3 regions of the Corynebacterium sp. CMW7794 genome follow, and region 1 is predicted to be linked to each of the others. Evidence: riboswitches for the same ligand, from Rfam matches in the RefSeq annotation. Region 1 holds a riboswitch; each other region holds the start of a gene.
What was found. A riboswitch is a leader RNA that binds a small molecule or an ion and turns the genes downstream of it on or off. The one in region 1 is predicted to bind thiamine pyrophosphate.
Positions count from the first base shown of each region.

Region 1 (3,486 bases):
ACGCAGGGTGTGGCCATCCACGATAAGCACATCGAGATCATCATCCGCCAGATGCTGCGTCGCGGTACCGTCATCGACGCGGGCTCCACGGAGTTCCTGCCAGGCACGCTGGTTGACCTCTCTGAGGCCAAGCAGGTCAACGCCAAGCAGGTCGCCGAGGGCGGCGAGCCCGCCCAGCTCCGTTCGGAGATCATGGGTATCACCAAGGCGTCGCTGGCCACCGAGTCCTGGCTGTCGGCCGCCTCCTTCCAGGAGACGACCCGCGTCCTCACCGACGCCGCTATCAACAAGCGCTCCGATCAGCTCATTGGCCTGAAGGAGAACGTCATCATCGGTAAGCTCATCCCGGCCGGTACCGGTATCTCGCGCTACCGCAACATCACCGTCAAGCCGACGGAGGCTGCCCGCAACGCGGCATACTCCATCCCGACGTACGGTGATTCCATCTACGGCGACGACGGGTTCGGTGAATTCACCGGCGCCTCCGTCCCGCTGGACGAGGACTTCACCTTCTAGTTCTCGCCCCAGCCCTGCCTGGCGCCACTGCCAGGCGGGCCAGCACTTCAAGCTTGGTTTGCTTTAATTTCGCGAAGCCCCGGCTTCCTTCGCCACCGCATGTGGCAGGGAAAGCCGGGGCTTTGTGCTGCGCTGTGACCGAAATAGGGCAGAATTACCATCTTTGGGAATGTCTACTCGCAATAGACATCGATAGTCGACTGATGGGCATGAAGCACTCCGCTGCCATCAAAAGCTGAAGGATGAAGCCAAACGAGGCAGTCTTGAATTTGAGGAAATCGCCCTTACTCGCCATGATGCCTACCGGGAGGGCAACACCACCCGAGCGCTCGGCAGATACCGCGAGATCGACGATGTGACAGCGAAAAAGGTCTTCGGTCAATGTGCGCAGGAACGAGGAAAGGGTGGGTGGAGATAATGGCCAAGACGTACACAGTTACCGCAGAAGGAGGCACGAGTGACGTGTGGGTGCTGGAATGCGCCGAGCTGGGAGCTGTGTCGCAGACTAAGCGACTAGCCCATGCCGCCGACGAGATCCGGGAAACCATGGCCTATTAGGCAGGAGTAAGCCCAGACGAACTCAACATCGTGGTTGAAGTCATTTTCCCCTCCAATAGCGCTGAGCTAAATCCACGCGCGGACAAGCAGCGCGAAGAAGCCGCACGGCTTACGGCTGAGGCGAAAGAAAGCACCCGTAAGCATGCTGTTGCGATGAAAGTCTGGAATGATGGTGCGCGACATGGGCGAAATTCTCAGCGTGTCCTATCAAAGGGCACAAAATCTTGCTAGCGCGTGAAGAAAAACTGTTGCCAGCTATTGCCCCATCCACGTGCTTTCGAGGGAGTGGTGGCTGTTAAGATAAAGATGTTTTCCACCCCATCGCCGGATTTGGCTAAGTGATGGGGGCAAACACCACTTAAATTTCACACGTGACACGGGTGCTCCGCGTAGGCGGGGCTGAGATGCCGCAGCAGCTAGCGAGTGACATGGACTCGCTCAGTGCTGCATCGGCGAACCGTCGAACCTGATCCGGATAATGCCGGCGATAAGGGAGGAATCATGAGCGCGACATCTGCGCCCGCAACCGCTACTACTTCGGCCCCGCGCCGCTCACTGCGCTGGCGCGTGGTGGACATCATTGTCGCCACCGTGCTGGCGGTGGCCTGCGGCCTCATCTTCGTTTTCTGGAACTCTGTGGGCTACGCCTGGTACATGGCCATGGATGCCCTCACGCCGGGCCTAGGCGGCCTGGCCACGGGTATCTGGTTGATTGGCGGCGTGCTGGGCGCGCTCATCATCCGCAAGCCGGGTGCGGCTCTCTACGTTGAGGTGCTCGCGGCATCGGTCTCTGCCGTGATGGGCAGCCAATGGGGCTGGTCCACCATTTACTCGGGCCTCGCCCAAGGCATCGGCATTGAGCTTGTCCTCATCGTTTTCGCATACCGCAGATTCGGCCTGGGCATCGCCATGCTTGGCGGCGCACTCGCCGGTGTTGGCGCGTGGTGCCTTGAGCTGTTTACCTCCGGCAACCTGGCTAAAGGACCGGAGTTCCTCATCATCTACCTGGTCTGCTTGATTATCTCGGGCGCTATCCTGGCCGGCGTCGTCGGCCACCTGCTAACGCGTGCCCTGGCGGCCACGGGTGCTCTCGACCGCTTTGCTGTAGGCCGCGAAGCCCGCGCCAAGTAGCCGCGTAGTTTTTGCTTGTCTATGACGACTCAGATCACCCTGCGCGGCTTCGGGTGGACCCACGCGGGCCGCGCGACCCCCGCATTGGACGATATTGACCTCGACATCGCCCCAGGCGAGCGAGTCTTGTTGTGCGGGGATTCCGGTTCCGGTAAATCCACGCTCTTGGCTGCGCTCGCCGGCGTTCTTGGTGGCGACGAGGACGGGCAGCAAGTAGGCCACCTCACCTTGAACCCGCAGACCCCGGCCGGGCTCGTTCTCCAGGATCCGGAATCGCAGGTTATTGCGGCCACTGTGGGCCGCGACGCGGCATTTGGCTGCGAGAATCTCGGCCTACCGCGCGCGGAGATATGGCCGCGCGTCGAACACGCCCTGGACCTCGTTGGCCTGGATGTGCCGCTTGACCACCCCACCCAACGCCTGTCCGGTGGACAGAAACAGCGCCTGGCGCTCGCCGGAGTCATTGCCATGGGCGCCGGGCTCATCTTGCTTGACGAGCCGACGGCCAACCTCGATCCACAGGGCGCGCGCGACGTGGTCGTGGCCGTCGAGCGGATCGTCCGTGCCACGGGAGCGACGTTGGTCGTGGTGGAACACCAGTATTCCGCGTGGTCCGGCCTGCTGGATCGCGCGGTGCGCCTGGACCGGGGGCGCATCGTCGAAGACGGCGCATACGGAGCGGTGACGGCCGCGCGCGCCGTCACCGGCTTGCCCGTCGCCGTGCCCGCCCCGGCAGATGCCGAGGCCGCGCTGTGGTCGAACAACCTTGTGACGCGTTTCGGCCCGCCCCGCAGTGTGCGTGTCCCGCAGGGGTATTCCACCGTCATCACGGGTGCGAACGGCTCTGGGAAAACCACGTGGTTGATGACCATGGCGGGCCTGCTTCCCAGCTGCGGCGGGGAGATTGGCGTGGCCGAGTCCGTGCGGCGCGGGCTGCGCGGCGAGCCTTCGACGTGGCGCTCGCGCGACCTGGCTCAGCGCCTGGGCGTCGTCTTTCAAAATCCAGAGCACCAGTTCGTCGCCCGCACCGTGGGCGAAGAGATGCGTGTCGGTCCGGGCGTGATGGGTACTTCCGATGCCGCCTCTCAATCGCGCGTGGGCGAGCTCCTCGAGCGCCTGCGGCTTACCCACCTCGTGGACGCAAACCCTTTTACTCTGTCCGGCGGAGAGAAGCGCCGGCTCTCGGTGGCTACGGCGCTCGTCGCCGCGCCGTCCGTGCTGCTGCTTGACGAGCCCACCTTCGGCCAGGATCCCACGACTTTTGCAGAGCTCGTGCGCATG
Region 1 covers NZ_KQ961759.1:60,473-63,958, forward strand. Annotated here, with positions in the region: gene HMPREF3227_RS09300 (DNA-directed RNA polymerase subunit beta') at 1-516, shown strand, start outside; TPP riboswitch at 1,441-1,586, shown strand; gene HMPREF3227_RS09305 (ECF transporter S component) at 1,576-2,205, shown strand; gene HMPREF3227_RS09310 (ABC transporter ATP-binding protein) at 2,227-3,486, shown strand, end outside.

Region 2 (3,486 bases), on a different contig from region 1:
GTCTCGCCGTCGGCTACGCATCGCGTCAGCGCGACATTTAGCGCTCCCGCAGCACTCCCCGCGCGACCTCAAGCAGCCACTCGTCCGCCCAGTCGCGGCCTAGCTTGCCGTCGACGTAGAAGCCCTGCTCGAAGTAGGACACGTGCGTATAGCCGAAGTCGCCGGCGACGCGCAGCGAGTTGATGGTTCCTTGGTTGGCTGGATCCGCCATCGCCGCATCCAATCCCGCCGCGTGTTGAAGCTGCGCGACGAGCTGCGTCGTGACCTGCTTCGCCGCACGCTGGCGCAGCTGCGTGGGCGTGTCCAGCTGCGGCGCGAGTCCCAAGTGATAGGCCTGCCAGTAGACGGATTCGGCGGCATCGACGGCCTTGAAGCCCTCGACTGCTACGTCGAACCAGGCGCCGACCTCGGGGCTTATCGAGTTCAGCGGCTCGGACGCGACCTCGAGCACCGGGATGAGATAGTCCGACATCGCGCCCTCATACGCAAGGTTGGGCAACGCCGCGATGAGCCCGATACCCACGAGCTGCTCAATAGATAGTCCCGGGTGCGTATGCGACTCGAGAATCAGGTAGTACTGGGACAACTCCGCCACGGTCGCCACGAGTGTGGGCACCTGGAGGACGGACGCACCCGACTCGGCCAAGGCCGCGCCCACATCTTTGCCCTCTGACATCCCGGCGAGGAAGCGCTCCACCACGCGGGGCGTCAACGTATCCGAGGGCCCTCCTATTCGACGCGATTGGCGTAGTCCGCGATATCGCGCACGATGGTATCCGAGGGCGTCGCACATGCCATGTCCGTGTTATTGCGCAGGGAGACAACCTTGCCCTCCATGCCTGCGAAGTTTCCGGGGCGCTGGCCGGTCATGCCCTCGCGACCAGCGCTCACGCCCGTCCCGCCGTCGAGGATGATCTCGCCATTCGCCGCGCGTGTGCCCGCGGGCACCGGACCGTAGAGCTTCGCGGGTCGTGCAGGTGGGGCGCCGAGCCGTGCGCGGCCGGGGTCGGCAACAAGGATGACCGCGGCGACATCGTCAGGCGTTACGCCCTTCACGCGGCCGGCGGAAATCTCTGCGGCGATATCACCGGCGACCGAGGCACCCTGGGAGTAGCCAATCACCATGTAGCGCGTGGAAGGGCACGCACGCTCGACGTACTCGAGCTCGCGGCGCGCGTCCTCGACGCCTGCACGCACGGATTCACCATAGGTCGCGGCTTCCGAACCCAGCGCGTTGGGTTGGAAAGCGCTGAATCGGCCGAGGGAGGCCGGATATTGGATATTCGTACCGCTCACATCATCTGCGCCGAGACGAATCTGGAGCGTATCTACGGGATTCCACCCGCTGAAGTCGAGCCCCACCGGCTCCGCGGTGTAATACCGCGCGCTAAATCCCGTGCCGGCCGCCTGCAGAACGTGAATGGCCGTGCACTGGCGTGCGACCGCGCGCGGGGCCGCATGCACCGAAAGCACGGCAATCACAGCGACCAGAAGGCAGGCAAGCACAGAGCGGAGAGCAGAGAGCGTCACGAGGGAATTCTAAGCCGTGCCGTGTAGCCCCGCATAAAACGGCGGAACCGCCCCGCTCCAGCACAGGAGACGAGGCGGTAACAGCGCGCTAGAACTAGCGGCGCTCCTTGATGCGAGCCTTCTTGCCGCGCAGGTCGCGCAGGTAGTACAGCTTCGCACGGCGGACACGGCCACGGCGAACGACCTCGATGGAGGCGATGTTCGGGGAGTGCACCGGGAAGGTACGCTCGACGCCGATACCGAAGGAAACCTTACGGACGGTGAAGGTCTCGCGGATGCCAGCGCCCTGACGGCGGATGCAGACACCCTTGAACAGCTGGGTACGCTCGGTGGTGCCCTCGATGACCTTGACGTTGACGTCAAGGGTGTCGCCCGGGCGGAAGTTCGGGATGTCCTCGCGCAGCGAGGCCTTGTCCAGCAGATCAATCTTGTTGGTCATTGATTTTCCTTTTCAATTTAAGACAGAGGACCCAAGCGCTTCCTCAGGGAAGCTGACCGGTTCGTGCCTGTTACATAGAACAGCCATCTATTGTTCCATAACCCCTGCACCCAAACAAAATCTCTCAAATCGCTGACAAACCCGAGGCCTTGTGTTTAGTCTAGGACTCGCACTTATCCCCACGGGAGCCCGCATGGAAGCGGGCTGAGATGGCCGCTGGAACCGCGGCCGCACCGTTCGAACCTGTCTGGTTAGCACCAGCGAAGGAAGAGAGGTCAGGCCCATGTCGGCTACCCATGAGCAAGAAATCCACCCCAAGCACTCCTACTCGCCGATCCGTGAGAAGGGTCTCGAGGTCCCGGAAACCGAAATCCAACTCGACGACTCCCCCACCGGCCCCAACGAGTCTTTCCGCATCTACCGCACCCGCGGCCCGGAATGCGATCCCACGCAAGGGCTTCCGCCCCTGCGACAAGCATGGATCGAAGAGCGTAACGACACCGAAGAATACGAGGGCCGCGCACGCGATCTCGCTGACGACGGCAAGTCTGCCCAGAAGCGTGGTGCCGCGTCCCAGGAATGGAAGGGCACAAAGCCCACGCCACGTAGGGGGACCAAACGCGTCACCCAAATGCACTACGCCCGCCAGGGCATTATCACCAAGGAAATGGAATTCGTCGCCCTGCGCGAGCACTGCGATCCAGAGTTCGTCCGCTCCGAGGTCGCCCGCGGGCGCGCCATCATCCCCAACAACATCAACCACCCCGAGTCCGAGCCCATGATCATCGGCCGGAAGTTCCTCACCAAGATCAACGCCAACATCGGCAACTCGGCGGTCACAAGCTCCATCGAGGAAGAAGTGTCAAAGCTGCGCTGGGCCACTCGCTGGGGCGCGGACACCGTCATGGATCTCTCCACGGGCGACGATATCCACACGACCCGCGAGTGGATCCTGCGCAACTCCCCTGTCCCCATTGGCACGGTGCCTATCTACCAGGCACTGGAAAAAGTAAACGGCATCGCGGAGGACCTCACCTGGGAGATCTTCCGTGACACCGTCATCGAGCAATGCGAACAGGGCGTGGACTACATGACCATCCACGCCGGCGTGTTGCTTCCCTACATTCCGCTCACCACCGAGCGCGTCACCGGCATCGTCAGCCGCGGCGGCTCCATCATGGCAGGCTGGTGCCTCGCCCACCACAAGGAGTCCTTCCTTTATGAGAACTTCGACGAGCTCTGCGAGATCTTCTCCCGCTACGACGTCGCCTTCTCCCTCGGCGACGGCCTGCGCCCCGGCTGCCTCGCGGACGCCAACGACACCGCGCAGTTTGCGGAGCTGAAGACCATCGGCGAGCTCACCCGTCGCGCCTGGGAGTACGACGTCCAGGTCATGGTCGAGGGCCCCGGCCACGTCCCGCTCAATATGATTCAGGAAAACAACGAGCTGGAGCAGGACTGGGCTTCCGATGCCCCCTTCTATACCCTCGGTCCCCTCGTCACCGATATCGCGCCCG
Region 2 covers NZ_KQ961763.1:37,224-40,709, forward strand. Annotated here, with positions in the region: gene HMPREF3227_RS09920 (hypothetical protein) at 38-712, opposite strand; gene HMPREF3227_RS09925 (cutinase family protein) at 730-1,530, opposite strand; gene rplS (50S ribosomal protein L19) at 1,625-1,969, opposite strand; TPP riboswitch at 2,141-2,256, shown strand; gene thiC (phosphomethylpyrimidine synthase ThiC) at 2,253-3,486, shown strand, end outside.
Region 2: another riboswitch for thiamine pyrophosphate. It lies ahead of thiC (phosphomethylpyrimidine synthase ThiC); the one in region 1 lies ahead of HMPREF3227_RS09305 (ECF transporter S component).

Region 3 (3,486 bases), on a different contig from region 1:
ACCGAGCAGGCGCTTGAGGACACGCACGAGATGCGCGGAGTCCGGCGTCGTCCACTCTCCGGCGAGATAGGACTCCGCGAAGCCTACCCAGCCGCCGTGCGCGAGGCGGTCGAAGAGCGCGTCATGCGCGACCCGCAGGTCAGCGTCAGCGCCCTCTAGTACCAGTCCCGCCGCGTCGCAGGCCTGCGCAAACTGAGCCTCCGCGCGCCGGGCACGCCACGCGCCAAAGCGAGGAACGGGCACCTCCGCCACGCCTGGCCACAGCTGCGCATCAATGGCGTCAAGATGGGAATGGCTCACGGTGCCCCTTACTCATTAGAACCGGCGAACGACGGACAATACCCGCCAGTTTAAGCGGCGCAGAGCGCCACAGCGCCCAGGCGGGGCCGCGCGCCCGGAGTATTTTGTGACCTAAACTATGCCGACCAAGGAGCAACCTATTACACTAGCCGGGTAGCTAAAAACACGGCTGTATATCTTTACAAGAGAGGTTTTACTCACACATGGCTGAGAACGCTTTCCGTCCCAACGGCGGCCGCCACCACGTCGTCGTTATTGGTGCAGGCTTCGGCGGCTTAAACGCCGTCAAGTCCTTGAAGAACGCTGATGTTGACGTCACGCTCATCGACAAGAAGAACCACCACCTGTTCCAGCCGATGCTCTACCAGGTAGCCACCGGCCTCGTCTCCTCCGGCGAGATCGCTCCGTCCACCCGCCAGATTCTGCGCGACCAGGACAACGCCCACTTCGTCAACGGCAACGTGACGGACATCGACATCAAAGCCCAGACCGTCACCGCGGCTCTGGACAACACCGAGCGCACCTTCGAGTACGACTCCCTCATCGTCGCCGCTGGCGCTGGCCAGTCCTACTTCGGCAACGACCACTTCGCCGAGTTCGCGCCGGGCATGAAGACCCTGGATGACGCGCTCGAGCTGCGCGCCAACATCATTGCCGCCTTCGAGAAGGCAGAGCTGACCGATGACCCGGCTGAGCGCGAGAAGCTCCTCACCTTCGTCATCGTCGGTGCTGGCCCGACCGGCGTCGAGCTCACCGGCCAGATCGCAGAGATGGCCAAGCGCTCCTTCAACGGCCAGTTCTCCAACTTCTCGCCGTCGTCTGCGAAGATTTACCTCCTCGACGGTGCACCGCAGGTCCTGCCGCCGTTCGGCAAGCGCTTGGGCCGCAAAGCACAGCGCACGCTGGAGAAGCTGGGCGTCGACGTACGCCTCAACGCCATGGTCACCAACGTGGACGAGAAGTCCGTGACCTACAAGGACATGAAGACCGAACAGGAGACCACCATCGAGGCTGGCGTCAAGATCTGGTCCGCCGGTGTTGCCGCTTCCCCGCTGGGCAAGATGGTTGCCGAACAAGCTGGCGTCGAGACCGACCGCGCAGGCCGCGTCCCGGTTAACGAGGACCTCACCCTGGGCGAGTACTCCAACGTCTACGTCATCGGCGACATGATGGGTCTTAACCGTCTGCCGGGCCTGGCACAGGTCGCCATGCAGGGTGGCGCACACGCTGCCAAGCTCATCGAGGCCAAGCTGGATGAGGAGTCCACTGCCAACGAAAAGGAGGCCTTCGACTACTTCGATAAGGGCTCCATGGCCGTCATCTCCCGCTTCAACGCTGTGGTGAAGATGGGCAAGACCGAAATGACCGGCTTCCCGGCATGGATCGCCTGGCTGGCTCTCCACGTCGCATACCTCGTCGGCTTCCGTTCCCGCGCCATCGTGGCCCTCAACTGGCTCATCAATGCCGTCTCCCCGGTCCGCGGCAACCTCGCAATCACGGACCAGCAGCGTTTGGCCCGCAACAAGATGGGCAAGGACGCGTAAGTCTTCTCTTCCCCATCATTCCCCCGTCTCGCTGTATCGCGAACGGGGGATTTTTATGCCCAAAACCGCGCACACACCTACGGTCCTTTGTTAGTGTCGAGAGCGCAACATGGGGTGCCAAGGCTCGAAGCCGCGGCTGAGATAACACCCATCGAACCTGCACTGAGTTAGAACTAGCGAAGGGATCGTTGTGAACGACGCCGTTATTGGCGCGCCTGCTTCGGCGCGCATTCCTGCAGTACCCCGCGTACTCTCCATCGCCGGAACGGACCCCACGGGCGGGGCCGGCATCCAGGCAGACCTCAAATCCATCGCCGCGGCAGGCGGCTACGGCATGTCCGCCGTGACCGCCCTCGTCGCACAGAATACCCAGGGCGTGCGCGAGGTCCACACCCCGCCGGTCGAGTTCCTCCGCGCGCAGCTTACCGCCGTGGCCTCAGACGTCACCATTGACGCGGTGAAGATTGGCATGTTGGGCAGCGCCGCCATCGTGGCGGAGGTCTCACGCTTTCTCGCCCAACTCTCGGACGTGCCCGTGGTCCTCGACCCCGTCATGGTGGCCACGAGCGGCGACCGCCTCCTCGACCGCGACGCGGAGGCCGCCGTGCGCGAGCTGTGCGCACGTGCCACCGTAGTCACGCCCAACCTCAAGGAGCTCGCCGTGCTCACGCAGACGGCCGAGGCCACCACGCTCGAGGAAGCCATCGCCCACGCCACCGCATGGTCCGCCGACACCCGCACCACGGTCATCGTCAAGGGCGGGCACCTGCGCGGCGACCTCGCCGATAACGCCGTCGTCACCCCGGACGGCGCCGTCCACCGCATCTCCTGTCCGCGCGTGGACACCCCGCACACCCACGGCACGGGGTGTTCCCTCTCCTCGGCGTTGGCCACCCGGCTCGGCGCCGGCGCCTCGCTTTCCGATGCCCTCTCCTGGTCCACCCGCTGGCTCCACGAGGCCATCTCCCACGCGGCCGCCCTTGAGGTCGGCCAGGGCCACGGCCCCGTCGACCATGGGCACCGCGCCCGCCGCCTCGCGGCGGCAGCTTCCACCGTCCCGGCGCGCTTCTACAGCGATGTCACGAGCACTGCGGCCGCCCCCGCGCCCCACGTTTCCGCTGCGGGCCCGGAGACGGCCCGTCTCTGGGAACTCACCGGCGACGCCTGGCAGTCCATTACGCAGCTGCCTTTCATCCAGGCGCTAGGTACCGGCACGCTGCGCGAAGAGGACTTCGCCTTTTACCTGGCGCAGGACGCGCAGTACCTCAACCAGTATTCGAAGGCGCTGGCGCGCTTAGCCGCCCTCGCACCGGACGCCGGCGCGCAGCTTCATTGGGCCTCGGGTGCCGCCGAGTGCCTCGCCATTGAGATGTCCCTTCACAAGGATTGGATTGCGCACCACACCACGACGGTCCCCTCCACAGCGCTCACCGCCCCTTCACGGGTGACAAGCGCCTACACCGACTTCCTTGTCGCCACGACGCACACCGACGACTACGTCGTCGCTGCTGCCGCGGTCCTGCCCTGCTACTGGCTCTACGCTGAGGTCGGCCTCCACCTTGCGGCCCAGAACTCGCCCGAGCATCCCTACAACGCCTGGATCACGCAATACGGCGGCGAGGAATTCCTCACCGGCGTGCGT
Region 3 covers NZ_KQ961757.1:17,772-21,257, reverse strand. Annotated here, with positions in the region: gene HMPREF3227_RS08730 (SAM-dependent methyltransferase) at 1-300, opposite strand, end outside; gene HMPREF3227_RS08725 (NAD(P)/FAD-dependent oxidoreductase) at 504-1,844, shown strand; TPP riboswitch at 1,945-2,047, shown strand; gene HMPREF3227_RS08720 (bifunctional hydroxymethylpyrimidine kinase/phosphomethylpyrimidine kinase) at 2,035-3,486, shown strand, end outside.
Region 3: another riboswitch for thiamine pyrophosphate. It lies ahead of HMPREF3227_RS08720 (bifunctional hydroxymethylpyrimidine kinase/phosphomethylpyrimidine kinase); the one in region 1 lies ahead of HMPREF3227_RS09305 (ECF transporter S component).